Calidifontibacter indicus: one gene and its partner. Each later gene encodes a partner of the first gene's protein in a complex. Links are inferred from orthologs where the notes say so. Each region holds a gene or a part of one and is shown on either strand. Other genes may lie near its edges.

Evidence for each region.
Region 2: the proteins of hisF (region 1) and hisH are in contact, whole or in part, in a crystal structure (PDB 6RU0), measured with the Thermotoga maritima proteins. The link is inferred for Calidifontibacter indicus from one-to-one orthologs. Residues at the interface, in WP_004080486.1 of Thermotoga maritima: Met1, Leu2, Ala3, Arg5, Ser40, Glu41, Asp45, Glu46, Ala70, Glu71, Ile73, Asp74, Ile75, Pro76, Phe77, Asp98, Lys99, Ser122, Gln123, Glu161, Thr195, Leu196, Asn247, Arg249, Glu251; in WP_004080484.1 of Thermotoga maritima: Asn15, Arg18, Arg22, Arg117, Leu118, Pro119, His120, Met121, Gly122, Trp123, Asn124, Asn134, Gly135, Tyr136, Tyr138, Val140, Tyr158, Glu180, Lys181, Ser182, Ser183, Lys184, Ile185.

The regions. Positions count from the first base shown.
Region 1 is NZ_QTUA01000001.1:2,108,711-2,113,150, reverse strand. What follows is about bases 748-3,635. They hold hisF (imidazole glycerol phosphate synthase subunit HisF), read right to left. Parts: upstream 2,626-3,635; coding sequence 1,870-2,625; downstream 748-1,869. Other genes in these bases: DFJ65_RS10065 (PH domain-containing protein), read right to left, coding at 3,277-3,635; DFJ65_RS10070 (nucleoside/nucleotide kinase family protein), read left to right, coding at 2,649-3,266; DFJ65_RS10080 (TIGR03085 family metal-binding protein), read left to right, coding at 1,201-1,842; DFJ65_RS10085 (ABC transporter ATP-binding protein), read right to left, coding at 748-1,181. In the rest of the region: more of DFJ65_RS10085, read right to left, coding at 1-747; more of DFJ65_RS10065, read right to left, coding at 3,636-3,750; hisG (ATP phosphoribosyltransferase), read right to left, coding at 3,758-4,440.
Region 2 is NZ_QTUA01000001.1:1,983,583-1,988,078, reverse strand. What follows is about bases 512-3,455. They hold hisH (imidazole glycerol phosphate synthase subunit HisH), read right to left. Parts: upstream 2,319-3,455; coding sequence 1,704-2,318; downstream 512-1,703. Other genes in these bases: hisB (imidazoleglycerol-phosphate dehydratase HisB), read right to left, coding at 2,937-3,455; DFJ65_RS09490 (hypothetical protein), read right to left, coding at 2,315-2,932; priA (bifunctional 1-(5-phosphoribosyl)-5-((5-phosphoribosylamino)methylideneamino)imidazole-4-carboxamide isomerase/phosphoribosylanthranilate isomerase PriA), read right to left, coding at 952-1,689; DFJ65_RS09505 (SseB family protein), read right to left, coding at 512-955. Outside these bases: DFJ65_RS09510 (1-acyl-sn-glycerol-3-phosphate acyltransferase), read left to right, coding at 1-226; more of DFJ65_RS09505, read right to left, coding at 230-511; more of hisB, read right to left, coding at 3,456-3,572; DFJ65_RS09480 (histidinol-phosphate transaminase), read right to left, coding at 3,569-4,496. UniProt on the Escherichia coli protein: IGPS catalyzes the conversion of PRFAR and glutamine to IGP, AICAR and glutamate. The HisH subunit catalyzes the hydrolysis of glutamine to glutamate and ammonia as part of the synthesis of IGP and AICAR.

The DNA.
Region 1 (4,440 bases):
CGCCAGCGCTCCTCGCCACCGGCCTGGTTGCGGGCGCTGAGGTCGACCGATCCGGACAGGTCGTACTCGTAGCCGACCGACTCGGTCGCCAGCGCGGCCGCTCCCGTGCCGTCCACCGTCCGTGTGCCGTAGGCGGTGTGCCCGGTGGCCGACAGCACGTTGTTGACGCGCAGCCAACCGGCCACCGACCGGGGCATCTCGGCGAGCACCCAGCCGAACGAGCGCACCGGGAAGGCCAGCACCGAGAAGAGGTAGGCGATCTGCACGACCTCGGCCGGGGTCGTCGCGCCGGCCGACACCTGGGCGGTGCCGACGCCGAGCACGGCGAGCGTGCCGATGGTCGGGATCGCCTCGACGAGCGGGTCGAAGATGCCACGCACCCTGCCGACCTCGACCGCGGCGTCACGCAGGCGCAGCGTCTCGGCCTCGAACCGGTCGGTCTCCTGCTGCTCGCGGCCCATCACCTTGACCAGCAGCGCGGCCTCGATCGACTCATGCGCCACCTCGCTGACGTGTGACCGCATCTGTTGGGCGCGGGTGACCCGCGGCGACATGTGCCGCTGGAAGACGAGGTTGGTGACGAACAGCAGTGGGAACACCACGAGCCCGACGAGCGCGAGCCAGATGTCGACGCTGAACATCTCGACCAGACCCACCGTGAGCATCACGATCACCCCGATCGCCATCGGCAACGGCTGGAAGATGTTCCAGGTGGCCTCGACGTCGGCGTTCGCGTTCGACAACAACTGACCCGACGGGTGCCGGTGGTGCCACGACAGCGGCAGGTCGAGGTACTGCCGGGTGACACGACGGCGGTACTCCGCGTTGAGGTTGAAGTAGGCGATTCCGGCGGCGACGCGTCGCGCGATCACTCCGATCACGTTGAGCAGCACCACGATTCCCAGCTGCCAGACGATCGTCCACACCTGCGCACCGGTGAGTTCGCGGGCCTGCACCGCCGGCTGCACCACGGTGTCGACAAGGCGACCGATGACCCGCGCGGTCATCACGGTCATCACGCCGTACAGGGCCGATCCGACGACTGCGACCAACAGGGTGCGGGGCTGCGAGCGGAAACCCCGGCCGAGCACCCCGAACCCCTCGCGCAACGTCGACGAGGCGAACTCGGTGCCGTCCGGTTGCTCGGTCTTGTCGGGCGCAACGGCGGACGTGGAAGGCATGTGCGCCATGATTCCCTGCATGACCTCATTTGCCCAAAGTGAGCGGGCCGGGCTGTGCGACACCTTCCTGGAGGTGGGCCCCGACGCCCCGACCCTGTGCAGCGACTGGCGCGCCCGCGATCTGGCCGCCCACCTGATCCTGCGCGAACGCCGTCCGGACGCCGCGATCGGGATGTTCCTCGCGCCGCTCGCCGGGCGCACCGACCGCATCCAGGCGTCGCTCGCCCAGCGGCCGTTCGAGGAACTGGTCGACACGATCCGCAGCGGTCCGCCGAAGTGGAGCCCGATGGCGCTCGGCAGTATCGACGAGGCGGCCAACTTCGCGGAGTTCTTCGTGCACCACGAAGACGTGCTGCGCGGGGTCGACCCGTCGGCCCGTCGCCAACTCGACGCCGCCGAGCAGAAGGCGATCTTCGCGGCCCTTCCGCGGATCGGCATGCTGTCGCTGCGCTCGTGCCGCGTCGGCGTGGTCGCCGATGCCGGCAGCTACGGCCGACGCTCACTGCGCAGTCCGAAGGACGACCACGGCAATGTCGTGCTCACCGGCGAGCCGGGCGAGATCCTGCTGCACATCTTCGGGCGCACCGCGGTCACCGACGTCGAACTCGACGGCGCCGACCACGACGTGGAGTCGTTCCGCAAGACCGACCTCGGCACCTGAGGGTCTGCGCCGACCCCGTCCGAAGCGTCAGCGGACGGGGTGACCGGCGGCCCGCAGCGCGTCCTTCACCTCGCCGATCGTGAGCTGACCGAAGTGGAAGACCGACGCCGCCAGCACCGCGTCGGCGCCGGCCCCGACCGCCTCGACGAAGTGCTCGACCTTGCCCGCGCCCCCGCTGGCGATCAGCGGCACGTCGACCTCCGCACGCACCGCGCGGATGAGTTCGAGATCGAAACCGTCCTTGGTGCCGTCGGCGTCCATCGAGTTGAGCAGGATCTCCCCCGCGCCGAGCTCGCACGCCCGCACACACCATGCGATCGCTTCCAGCCCGGCCGACCTGCGTCCGCCGTGGGTGGTCACCTCGAACGAACCGTCGGCGGCCCGGCGCACGTCGGCCGACAACACGAGCACCTGCGCACCGAAGCGGTCGGCGATCTCGCGGATGACCTCGGGGCGTGCGATGGCGCCGGTGTTGATGCCGACCTTGTCGGCGCCGGCGCGCAGCAACCGGTCGACATCGGCCACCTCGCGCACACCGCCGCCGACGGTCAGGGGGATGAAGACCTCCTCGGCGGTGCGGCTGACGACCTCGTACGTCGTGTCGCGCCCGGCGGAGCTGGCGGTGACGTCGAGGAAGGTGAGTTCGTCGGCGCCCTGGGTGTCGTAGCGGTGGGCGAGCTCGACCGGATCGCCCGCGTCACGCAGGTCGGCGAAGTTCACGCCCTTGACGACGCGCCCGGCGTCGACGTCCAGACAAGGAATGACACGCACCGCAACCGACATGGCAGCAGCGTAATGTTCGGCCGGTGACCGACCTGCCGACCGCCCAGCCCGCGGATGCCTCCGACGACGTCCGCACGCTCGCCCAGATCACCGACACCGTCGTCGCGGCCGCGCGCGCGGCGGGCGACGAGGTGACCGACCGCACCGTGATCGTCGCGATCGACGGTCGCTCGGGCGCAGGCAAGACGAGTCTGGCGGAGCTGGTGGCCGAACGGCTGGCTGCCCCGGTCGTGCACATGGACGACATCTACCCCGGCTGGGACGGACTCGCCGCCGCGCTGCCGGTGCTCGCCGACGAGGTGCTGATCCCGCTGCGCTCGGGTGAACCCGGGGTGTTCCGTCGCTGGGACTGGGCCGCGGGCGAGCACGGCGGCGAACTGGAGGTGCCGGTGGCGCCGTTCGTCGTGGTCGAAGGGTGCGGCAGCAGCGTCGGCCCGGCCGGGCAACTCGCCGACCTGCGGGTCTGGCTCGACGCCGACGCCGAGCAGCGGCGCGCCCGCGGGCTGACTCGCGATGCCGGCAGCTTCGACGAGCAGTGGGACTCCTGGGCGCAGCAGGAGGACGAGTTGTTCGAGGCGGACGGGACCCGCGAGCACGCCGATCTGGTCTTCGACACGACCGACATCGCGGCCACCGACTGAGGTCGGTCGCTCAGCCGGCCGAGGGGTCGTCGAGCGCGTGCGCCTGCACGAGCGCGGCCAGCCGTTCGGCTTCCTGCCGCGCGAACGCGCCGTCGGCGCGCTGCACCGCCATCACCGCGAGCTGTTCGGTATCGGCGAGGTCTAGGATCAGCCACGGCGATCCGCCGCCGAACTGCACGCCGAGGATCTCCGCCCAGGACAGCTTGCGGGTCAGGAACAGGTTGCGCACCAGGAGACCTTCGTCGCTGGGCACCGCCTTGATCGCGGTGTAACGCCACAGGAACGCCGCCATCGCGGCCCCGAACAGAAACAACGCGGCCGCATCGACGCCCGTCCAGCCGGTCACGCCGCCCTTGGGCAGCGTGAGCGCCACGAACCCGAACACCGCGATCGTGACCACGCCGGCGGCCAACGGCACCCACCGTCCGCTGCGGGGGCGGAAGGGTGCGTACGGGTCTCGGGTGCCTGCGTCCGGCTCGCTCATCGACGCCTCACAACCGGCAGGCGGCGATCTCGGTGACGAGGATCGCGCGAGCGCCGAGGTCGTACAGCTCGTCCATGAGGGCGTTCGTGCGCCGGCGGGGCACCATGGCGCGCACGGCGACGTAGTCGGGGTCGTGCAGCGGCGAGATCGTCGGCGACTCCAGACCCGGGGTCACGGCCGATGCCTTCTCGACGAGGTCCTTGCGGATGTCGTAGTCGAGCATCACGTAGTCGCGGGCGGTGAGCACGCCCTGCAGGCGGCGCACGAGCACGTCGACGGCGGGGTCGCCGTTGGCGCGCTCCGGACGGATGAGCACTGCTTCGCTGTTCAGGATCGGTTCGCCGAACACCTCGAGTCCGGCGTTGCGCAAGGTGGTTCCGGTCTCGACCACATCGGCGATCACATCGGCGACGCCGAGGGTCACCGCGGTCTCGACCGCTCCGTCGAGCCGCACGACGCTCGCCTCGACGCCCGCCTTGGCGAGGTCGGCCTGCACGAGCCCGGGGAAGCTGGTGGCGATCCGCTTGCCGGCGAGGTCTTTCACCGACGACGCGAAACCCGGCCGCGCGGCGTACCGGAAGGTCGATGCGCCGAAGCCCAGCTGCATCCGCTCGGTGGCGGGGGCGCCGGAGTCGAGCAGCAGGTCACGGCCGGTGATGCCGACGTCAAGGGTGCCGCGTCCGACGTACA
Region 2 (4,496 bases), 120 kb from region 1 along the record:
GGCACGGCCCGACTCGCAGGTGATGATCGCCGGGCCACCAGGGCCTGGAAGATCTGGTGTCACCGGCGGTGATCTGGCGGTCCCTCCCGTTGAACCGGCAGATCCACATCGACGTGCGGCTGGTGCCGGCCCCGACCGACGAGCTGATCGACGACTGGCTGCAGGCCGAGTGGGAGCGACTCGACGACTGGACCGACGCGCTGGACGGCGACTGACGCGTCGATGACCCCTACGCGGGGCGGACGGCGAAGGTCACCGCGTCGATGCGCGCCCGCACCTCACCGTCGGTGGCCAAGCGCTCACCGACGCGTTGGGCGATCGTGGCGACCTCGTCGCCGGCCAGACCCGGCAGCAGGTGCAACACGATGCGCAACGCGCCGTCGTCGCCTGCCTCACAGACCACTCGAGCGACCGACGGCTCCTCGGCGGCCGCCCGCGCGACGGCCGACACAACCTGCGGGTCGTCGTGTGCCGGCAACCAATCCCGTTGCATGGCAAGGGCCCACACCATGCTCGGCCGCAACGCGACGGTCGTCGGACCGGCCACGTCGACGACGATCACGTCGGCACGTTCGCTCACCGCCGCTTGCGCGGCGCGATCGGCCGTCACCGGCGACGGACGTGCTGCGGGGTCCCAGGCGTGCAGGGAATCCATCGAGGTGAACACCGGCAGCGCGCGGGTGCCGTCGGGAGCCACGAGCACCGCGACGGCCATGTCGGCGGCCTTGTCGGCGTGCAAGCCGCCGTCCTGCACGACCTCGGTCGCGTCGGCGACGATCGGCACGAGGAACCGGGCGCCGGCGAGGATACGCACCAGTGCGACCTCGTCATCACCGGCGAGGGCCGCGGCCACCGCCGGGTCGGCCGACCCGTCGTCGCCGCCGAACCCTGTGTCGGTGACCTGCCGCCCCTGCCAGGTCTGCCCGGCGGAGTCGGTGTGTTCCTCGGACGTCACGGGCGACCGGCGACGTCGAGTGCCTCGGGCAGCGTGAACGCACCCTTGTAGAGCGCCGAGCCGACGATCGCGCCCTCCACGCCGGCCGGCACGAGCTCACGGATCGCACGCACGTCGTCCAGCGTCGACACCCCACCGGACGCGACCACCGGGCGGTCGGTGCGGGAGCAGACGTCTTGCAGCAGAGCGATATTGGCGCCCTGCATCATGCCGTCCTTGGCGACGTCGGTGACGACGTAGCGGGCACAGCCCTCACGATCGAGCCGTTCGAGCGTCTCGTAGAGGTCGCCGCCCTCCTTGGTCCAGCCGCGGGCCGCGAGGGTGGTGCCGCGCACGTCGAGGCCGACGGCCACCCGGTCGCCGTGCTCCGCGATCGCCTGCGCGGTCCATTCCGGGTTCTCCAGCGCCGCCGTGCCGAGGTTGACCCGCCGGCAGCCACTGGCCAGGGCCCGCTCGAGCGTCTCGGCATCACGGATGCCACCGGACAGCTCGACCTTGATGTCGAGCCGCTGCACGATCGAGGCGAGCAGTTCGTGGTTGCTGCCGCGGCCGAACGCCGCGTCGAGGTCGACGAGGTGCAGCCACTCCGAACCCTGGTCCTGCCAGCCCTTCGCCGCCAACCAAGGGTCGCCGAACTCACCGCCGCTGCCGGCCACCCCCTGCACCAGCTGCACGGCACGTCCGTCGACCACGTCGACGGCGGGCAGAAGTTCGAGGCGGGGGCTTTCGGTCATCGGGTTCACCTGTCTCACAACGAATCACACCAGTTGCGCAGGAGCTGCGCACCGGCGTCCCCGGACTTCTCCGGGTGGAACTGGGTGCCGGCGAGCACGCCGGCCTCGACGGCCGCGACGAACGGGTCGCCGTGGGTAGCCGTGCTGACAACGGCATCGGACGCGCCCCGCCAGCGCGGCGGCGCGTAGGAGTGCACGAAGTAGAACCGTTCGCCGTCGAGCCCGTCGAGCAGGCGGCTGCCGGCTGCGGCGGTCACCTCGCTCCAGCCCATGTGCGGCACGACATCGGCGGTCAGTCGAGCGACGGTGCCGGGCCAGAGCCCGAGCCCGGGCAGTTGGGCGCGCGCGGGCTCGACACTGCCGTCGAACAGCACCTGGTAGCCGACGCAGACACCGAGCACGGGGCGTCCGGCGGCCAGCCGCGCACCGATCAGCGCGCCACCGTCGACCGCGTTGAGTCCTGCCATGCAGGCGTGGAAGTTGCCGACACCGGGCACGTAGAGCCCGTCGGCGTTGCGGACGGCGTCGGGGTCGGCGCTGAGGTCGACGTCGGCACCGATGCGTTCGAGCATCCGCACCACCGAGCGCACATTGCCGCTGCCGTAGTCGAGCACGACCACCTTGGTCATGAGTGTTCCCGCAGTTCGGCGCGCATGTCGTCCTCGTCGCGGGCCACCTTCTCGAAGTGACCGACGGCGCTCTTGTCGGGCTCGACCAGCACCGCCTCGAGGTCCGACTTCACACCTTCGCCGCGCAGCATCGCCGCCCCCGGCAACGCGAGCACCTTCATCAGTTCCTGCAGTCGCTCGACCGGTCGTCCGGTGCGGGCGCCGAGCACGCGGGTCACCGCACGCACATCCCCCTCGTGCAGACCGGCCGCCTCGGCCAACTGCCCCACCTTCAGCGTCGGGAAGCCGGGCATCTCGTCGGCGCCGTGACCGGGCGCCCAGCTCAGCATCCGGGGCGTCGACCGCGAACCCCGGGTCTGTGCGGAGACCACCGCGATGTCGCCGATCACGAAGAAACCCAACGCGGTTCGCAACCGGGTCGGCACCGGACGGTTCGCCAGCACGGTCAGCGAGTCGTCGTACGGCGCGCCCAACTGGGTGTGATCGGCGGGCACGATCGCCGTCCATCCCGGCAACGGCACCACGTAACTGGGCACGACCCCACGCCGCACCCACGCGTCGGCGAGCTTGGCGTCGGCATGCAGCAGGAGAACGCCCGGAAGGGTGTCGGTCATCGGTTCACAGCACGCCCTTGGCGCTCGGCACGCCCTGCACCCGCGGGTCACGGGCGACGGCCGCGCGCAGCGCACGGGCCACGGCCTTGAACTGGGTCTCGACGATGTGGTGGGGGTCGCGACCCGACAGCACACGCACGTGCAGCGCGATGCCGGCGTGGTAGGCGAAGCTCTCCAGCACGTGGCGGGTCAGCGAGCCGGTGTAGTTGCCGCCGATGATCGCGTAGATCTGACCTTCGGGCTCGCCCTCGTGCACGAAGTAGGGGCGTCCGGCGACGTCGACGACGGCCTGCACGAGCGCCTCGTCGAGCGGCACCGTGGCGTCGCCGAACCGGCTGATGCCGGTCTTGTCGCCCAGCGCCTCGCGCACCGCCTGACCGAGCAGGATCGCGGTGTCCTCGACGCTGTGGTGGGCGTCGACGTCGACATCGCCGACGGTCTTCACGGTGAGGTCGATGAGCGAGTGCTTCGCCAGGCTCTCGAGCATGTGGTCGTAGAACCGCACGCCGGTCGAGATGTCGGCGCGGCCGGTGCCGTCGAGGTCGACACGCACCTCCACCGAGCTCTCGGAGGTCTTGCGGGACAACTCGGCAACACGATTGGGCTGCGGCGAATACGGTTGCGCCTGAACCGAAGTCATGCGGTCTCCTGACGGGGTGTGGCGGTCTGGACGGCGGCGAGCGCGGCCAGGACGGCGTCGGTCTCGGACGGTGTGCCGGCGGTGATGCGCAGGTGGTGCGCAATGCCGACGTCGCGCACGAGCACGCCCTGGTCGAGCAGAGCCTGCCAGGTCGCGGCGGCGTCGTCGAACCCGCCGACGAGCACGAAGTTGGCGTCGCTGGGCACCGGGTCGAGCCCGAGCGCGGCGCATCCGTCGACGAGGCGGTCGCGCTCGGCCTTGATCGCCTCGACCATCGCGAGCATCGCGGTGCGGTGCTCCAGTGCGGCGCAGGCGACGGCCTGGGTCACCGACGACAGGTGGTAGGGCATGCGCACGAGTCGCAGGATGTCGACGAGTTCGGGGTCGGCCGCCAGGTAACCGAGCCGCACACCTGCGAACGCGAAGGCCTTCGACATGGTGCGGGTGACGACCAGGCGCGGGCGTCCGGCCAGCAGGGTGAGCGCGCTCGGTGTGCCCGGCCGCGCGAATTCGGCGTAGGCCTCGTCAACCACGACGATCGCGTCGGGCGCCGCCTCGTAGACCGCCTCGACCACCGAGAGGTCGAGTGCCGTGCCGGTCGGGTTGTTGGGTGAGGTCAGGAACACCACGTGCGGGTCGTGCTCCCGGCACTGCGCAACGGCGAGGTCGGTGTCGACGTCGAACCGGGTCTGAGCCGGACGCGCGGCCCGGTCGGCAGGCTGGGCAGGGTCGGACGGGTCGGCGCTGCGCAGACCGTCGACCCAGGTGGTGCCGGCCACCCGGGAGATGATCGGGTGCATCGAGTAGGAGGGGGTGAAACCGAGCGCGATCCGGCCAGGCCCACCGAAGGCCTGCACGATGTGCTGCAGCACCTCGTTCGAACCGTTGCCGGCCCAGACCTGCTCGACCGGCACATCGACGCCG